Psychroserpens ponticola: one gene and its partner. The main gene of each other region encodes a partner of the protein of the gene in region 2 in a complex. Links are inferred from orthologs where the notes say so. Each region holds a gene or a part of one and is shown on either strand. Other genes may lie near its edges.

Region 1 (3,313 bases), 790 kb from region 2 along the record:
ACTTCATTTATTTAAAAATTGTGTATTTTTGATAACATATTTTTCAACTAAAAAAATCACAAAAATGAGTCATAATATCAAAGGTGGAGTTGCTACTGGAAGAGAAGTACAAGAGATTTTCAAACTAGCTAAAGAAAAAGGCTTTGCCTTACCTGCAGTTAATGTCATTGGATCAAATACTATTAATGGTGTTTTAGAAACAGCAAAAGCTTTAAATGCTCCAGTAATTATTCAATTTTCAAATGGAGGAGCACAATTCAATGCAGGTAAAGGATTAAGCAACGAAGATCAAAAAGCAGCAGTTGCTGGTTCTATTGCAGGTGCAAAGCACATACACCTTATGGCTGAAGCTTATGATGTTCCTGTCATATTACATACAGACCACTGTGCAAAAAAATTATTGCCTTGGATTGACGGATTATTAGACGCGAGTGAGCAACATTTCAAAGCCACAGGAAAATCTTTATATAGTTCTCATATGATCGATTTATCTGAAGAACCTATTGAAGAAAACATAGAGATTTGTAAATCATACCTTGAACGAATGAGTAAAATGGGAATGACTTTAGAAATTGAATTAGGTATTACTGGTGGAGAAGAAGATGGTGTTGATAATACTGATGTTGATGATTCAAAATTATACACACAACCTGAAGAAGTAGCTTATGCTTATGAAGAATTAAGCAAAGTAAGTGACCAGTTTACAATTGCTGCAGCCTTTGGAAATGTTCATGGTGTTTATAAACCTGGAAACGTTAAACTAACACCTAAAATATTAAAGAATTCACAAGAATTTTTATCTAACAAACACAATCTACCTCATAACCACATTGATTTTGTATTTCATGGTGGCTCAGGTTCTACTGTTGAAGAAATAAGAGAAGCTATTGGTTATGGAGTTATAAAAATGAATATTGATACAGACATGCAATATGCATTTATGAGTGGTGTTCGTGATTATATGGGCGAAAAAGAAGCCTATTTAAAAGCTCAAATTGGTAATCCAGATGGTAACGATGTTCCTAACAAAAAGTATTACGACCCAAGAGTTTGGTTACGTAAAGGTGAAGATGCATTTGTTGAACGTCTAAAAAAAGCATTTGAAGACCTTAATAATGTAAATACTTTATAACTTTGCACTCTAACTAATTAACTAAATCTGATTAAATGGCTTGGTTTAAAAGAAAAGATAAAGGAATACAAACCACTACTGAAGAGAAAAAAGACACACCCAAAGGGTTGTGGTATAAATCTCCTACTGGTAAAATTGTAGACACTAAAGAATTAGAACAAAACTTTTATGTGAGTCCGGAAGATGGATATCACGTTAGAATTGGAAGTAAAGAATATTTTGAAATTTTATTTGACGATAATAAATTCAAGGAACTCGATCCCGATTTAACATCAAAAGATCCATTAAAATTCGAAGACACTAAAAAATATCCAGACCGTTTAAAAGCTGCTCAAGAAAAAACAGGACTTAAAGATGCTGTTCGTACTGCTGTTGGAAAATCTAATGGACAAAATTTAGTAATTGCTTGTATGGATTTTACATTCATTGGAGGCTCTATGGGTAGTGTTGTAGGTGAAAAAATTGCACGTGCTGCAGATTATGCCTTAAAGAAAAAGATTCCTTTTATGATCATTTCCAAATCTGGAGGTGCACGTATGATGGAAGCGGCTTTGTCTTTAATGCAATTAGCAAAAACTTCAGTTAAACTAGCACAATTGGCAGATGCTGGAATTCCTTACATATCGTTAAGTACTGATCCAACTACAGGAGGAACCACAGCATCATTTGCAATGCTAGGTGACATCAATATTGGTGAGCCAGGAGCTTTGATTGGGTTTGCTGGACCTCGAGTTGTTAGAGACACAACAGGGCAAGAATTACCAGAAGGATTCCAAACCTCTGAGTTTTTATTAGAACATGGATTCTTAGATTTTATAACACATCGTAAGAACTTAAAAAAGAAAGTCAATTTATATATTGATTTGATAAAAAATCAACCCTTACGAACTGCATAAATTAAAAAAGCGAGCCAAATGGCTCGCTTTTTTTTATATCATTCTCAATATATACTATTTAATGCTACACAATAAAATAAAATAATCAAAGTTACATAGTAAATAATCTATCAGTTTTTGTATATTATCCTGATACAGAATAATCTAAATTCAAATACTATGAAAAAAATAGCACTTGTATTAATTGGTATCATGGCTCTTGGCTGCTCTACAAATTCTGAATCTAAAAATCCCTTCGAAAATTTAACTTATTATAAATTTACAAATGACGATAATAGTAACCTATTGTTAAATTTCAATCTTGATAACTCGATAATATATAAAAACCAAGATGGAGAAACAATTGTATTTGAAGTCAAAGATTATTTAAAAAATAAAAGCACGTATTCTAAAGGTAGTTTTTTGAGTAACTCATCTATTGAATATTATCGCTTTGATCAACAGCAATTAATTTTATCACTAGTTGATTTGCCATATTTATCAAATCAAATTGAAGTAAAGCATGAAAGACATCCATTGAATTTCAATCCAAATATTTATCCTCATAAAAAAAAGGCTTCAAGTTTTAACAGCTATATAGAATTCCCCTTTTGGAATGGATATTTAGGTGATGATGAATACGATATAACGATTATATTAGACTATAATATTCAAGTTACAAGCATGTCTTTTAATAACACAACTTATAATAACGTAAGAATTATTGAATCTGGCAATACAGAAACCATAAATCCACAATTAGATTATCCTAGAAATGTTCATATCCTATATTATGATACAGAATATGGCGTAATAGGCTTTAATGACCTAGAAGGAAACCATTGGAGATTAGATTAGTTAGTTAACAACTAAAAAAACAAGCCAAATGGCTCACTTTCTTTTATTGAATCCCAACTTATAATAATTATTATTTATCATATATAGTAAATTTTCTATATTATTTTGTATATTAGTATAAATTAATCCTTCTAAAAAATGAAAAAGCAATTTATAGCATCTCTTTTTTGTATATCAATTCTTTATGTAAATGGTCAAGAATTTAGAGTAAATGATATCCAGTTTTTACCATTAAGTATTTTTCATATTCACAACAAAAATGGCAACTTTGATACTGGTGGACTTCATTTTGGTTTAGATGTAGGTATAGAAATCTTTAAACAAGATATTCGCTTACAATTAAATACCGGTTCTAATATAAACATTTTAGGCACAAGTGATGATAGTTTTTATTCTATAAATGTTTTGTATGAAAAAAGTCCAAAAATTCTAAATTGGATGGAAACCG
Region 2 (3,342 bases):
TCAAGTATTAATTGACAATTCTGAAAAAGAAGAAAATTTAGCATAAGTATTATGCACGCATATAATAAAACGCTCAGAGATGAGCGTTTTTTTTATGTTTAATTTCTATAAGTCTTAAAAACGACTTAATTTGCGCCATAATGGTTCAAAATTTAGTAAATTCATTAAAATTTCGCCTTTTTTTGATGATTTTTGCCTTTTTAGTACTGTTTTAAAATTTCAATATGAGTAAAATCACAGCTGCAATAACAGGTGTAGGAGCTTATTTACCTGAATATAAATTGACCAACCAAATTTTGGAAACCATGGTCGAGACTAATGACGAATGGATTACCACACGTACAGGTATTAAAGAACGTAGAATTCTTAAAGAAGAAGGTAAAGGAACATCTTTCCTTGCTATAAATGCTGCAAACGACCTTATAAATAAAAAAGGACTTGATCCCAAAGACATTGAATTAGTCATTGTTGCTACAGCAACTCCAGATATGAAAGCGGCTTCAACCGCAGCTTTTACTGCCACAGAAATAGGTGCAACCAATGCCTTTTCATTCGATTTAGAAGCTGCTTGTTCGAGTTTTCTATTCGGAATGTCTGTTGCTTCGAGTTATATTGAATCTGGTAAATACAAAAATGTGTTGCTTATTGGTGCAGATAAAAACTCATCTTTTATAAATTATAAAGATAGAGCTACCTGTATTATTTTTGGAGATGGAGCAGGTGCTGTACTATTTGAACCAAATAACGAAGGTCTAGGACTACAAGATGAATTATTAAGAAGCAATGGTGAAGGAAGAGAGTTCCTTCAAGCGACTTATGGAGGATCTTCATATCCAATTAATGCAGATACATTTAATGAAGGAAAGCACTACGTGTTTCAAGAGGGAAAGACTGTATTTAAGAATGCTGTCTTTAACATGGCAGATGTAACCGAACGTATTATTGAAAGAAATAACTTAACAAATGATGATATTTCTTGGTTAGCAGCACACCAAGCTAACAAACGCATCATTGAAGCCACGGCAAAGAGAGTCTCTCTAGATCCTGCCAAGGTGATGATGAACATTCATAAGTATGGAAATACAACATCGGCAACACTACCATTATTATTACACGATTACGAATCACAATTAAAAAAAGGTGATAAGATTATATTCGCAGCATTTGGAGGCGGATTTACTTGGGGCTCAATATATTTGAAATGGGCTTATAATTCCTAACTTTTTTAACTAACTAATTAAAAGACTAACTAATTATGGATATTAAGGAAATTCAAAACTTAATCAAATTTGTAGCCAAATCAGGCGCAAGTGAGGTTAAATTAGAAATGGATGATATTAAAATCACCATTAGAACCGGTTCAGAAGATAGAGGAGAATCAACTACTTACGTTCAACAAATACCGATGAATCAACCAGTAGCTCAAGCAATACCAGCTGTAGCTCCTGCAGTTGCTTCTGCTGCTACAGTAGTAGAAACAGAATCTTCATCAGATGATTCAAAATATATTACTATTAAATCACCAATCATTGGAACGTTTTATCGTAAGCCATCTCCAGACAAACCTGTATTTGTTGAGGTAGGAACTTCAATCGGAGAAGGTGATGTGCTTTGTGTTATTGAAGCAATGAAATTGTTTAATGAAATAGAATCTGAAGTGTCAGGGAAAATCGTTAAAATTTTAGTTGATGATTCTTCACCAGTAGAATTTGATCAACCATTATTCTTAGTTGATCCATCATAACCAAATTTAAAATTCCAAAATGAAATTCCTAATATATTGGAATTTGGAATTTGAGATTTTAAATAGAAATAAGTTATGTTTAAAAAAATATTAATAGCCAATAGAGGTGAAATAGCACTACGTGTTATTAGAACCTGTAAAGAAATGGGTATCAAAACCGTTGCAGTATATTCTACAGCTGATGCCGAAAGTTTACACGTAAAGTTTGCTGATGAAGCAGTTTGTATTGGACCTCCTTCAAGTAGCGAATCATATTTAAAAATACCAAACATTATTGCAGCGGCAGAAATTACAAATGCTGATGCTATTCATCCAGGCTACGGTTTTTTATCAGAAAACGCTAAGTTTTCAAAAATCTGTGAAGAACACGATATTAAATTTATCGGAGCTTCCCCAGAGATGATTAATCGAATGGGAGATAAAGCAAATGCTAAAGCGACCATGCTTGAAGCTGGAGTACCTTGTGTGCCTGGAAGTGAAGGCGTAATAGAAGATTTTGACGAATGTAAAAAAGTAGCAAAAGAAACCGGTTATCCAGTTATGCTTAAAGCATCTGCTGGTGGTGGTGGAAAAGGAATGCGTGCCGTTTGGAAACCTGAAGAACTACAAAACGCTTGGGAATCTGCTAGAGCAGAATCTAAAGCGGCCTTTGGAAATGATGATATGTACATGGAAAAACTCATTGAAGAGCCACGTCATATTGAAATTCAAATTGTAGGAGATTCTACAGGAACAGCATGCCATTTGTCAGAAAGAGATTGCTCAATTCAAAGACGTCATCAAAAACTAACTGAAGAAGTACCTTCGCCTTTTATGACGACAGCTTTACGTAAAAAAATGGGTGATGCAGCGGTAAAAGCAGCAGAATACATTAAATATGAAGGCGCAGGAACTGTAGAATTTCTGGTAGATAAGCATCGCAAGTTCTACTTTATGGAAATGAATACGCGTATTCAAGTTGAACATCCTATTACAGAGCAAGTTATAGATTTTGATTTAATTCGTGAACAAATATTAGTGGCAGCTGGAGTTCCAATCTCTGGTAAAAATTATACACCTAATTTACATTCAATAGAGTGTCGTATCAATGCTGAAGATCCATTTAACGATTTTAGACCATCACCAGGTCGTATCACAACATTACACGCTCCAGGTGGTCATGGTGTACGTTTAGATACACATGTTTACGCTGGTTATGTGATTCCGCCAAACTATGATTCTATGATTGCAAAGTTGATTACAACTGCGCAAACTCGTGAAGAAGCCATCAATAAAATGAAACGCGCTTTAGATGAGTTTGTTATCGAAGGTATTAAAACCACCATTCCTTTTCACAGACAATTAATGGAGCATCCAGATTATCTGGCTGGTAATTACACCACGAAGTTTATGGAAGATTTTGTGATTAAACCTATAGAAGAATAATAAAAAAACTCCGAAATTAACGTTTCGGAGTTTTTTTATGCTGTTACCCTTTTCCGCAATAGCTCCAAAGCGTCAGGCTATCCGCTAAATCTTTTTTGAAAAAACAAAAAAGGATATCACTTCTATCCTTAACAGAGGTGTATACAAAAATGTAGTTCCAGATTTTAGAGTTA

Evidence for each region.
Region 1: the proteins of accB (region 2) and accD are in contact, whole or in part, in a solved structure (PDB 8UXZ), measured with the Escherichia coli proteins. The link is inferred for Psychroserpens ponticola from one-to-one orthologs.

What each region holds. Positions count from the first base shown.
Region 1 is NZ_CP116221.1:3,083,177-3,086,489, forward strand. Bases 128-3,097 are described here. They hold accD (acetyl-CoA carboxylase, carboxyltransferase subunit beta), read left to right. Parts: upstream 128-1,167; coding sequence 1,168-2,028; downstream 2,029-3,097. Other genes in these bases: fbaA (class II fructose-bisphosphate aldolase), read left to right, coding at 128-1,132; MUN68_RS13680 (hypothetical protein), read left to right, coding at 2,188-2,865; MUN68_RS13685 (hypothetical protein), read left to right, coding at 3,004-3,097. Also shown: more of fbaA, read left to right, coding at 65-127; more of MUN68_RS13685, read left to right, coding at 3,098-3,313.
Region 2 is NZ_CP116221.1:3,873,758-3,877,099, forward strand. The notes cover bases 1-2,999. They hold accB (acetyl-CoA carboxylase biotin carboxyl carrier protein), read left to right. Parts: upstream 1-1,255; coding sequence 1,256-1,744; downstream 1,745-2,999. Other genes in these bases: rpmF (50S ribosomal protein L32), read left to right, coding at 1-46; MUN68_RS17040 (beta-ketoacyl-ACP synthase III), read left to right, coding at 225-1,220; accC (acetyl-CoA carboxylase biotin carboxylase subunit), read left to right, coding at 1,820-2,999. In the rest of the region: more of accC, read left to right, coding at 3,000-3,169. UniProt on the Escherichia coli protein: This protein is a component of the acetyl coenzyme A carboxylase complex; first, biotin carboxylase catalyzes the carboxylation of the carrier protein and then the transcarboxylase transfers the carboxyl group to form malonyl-CoA.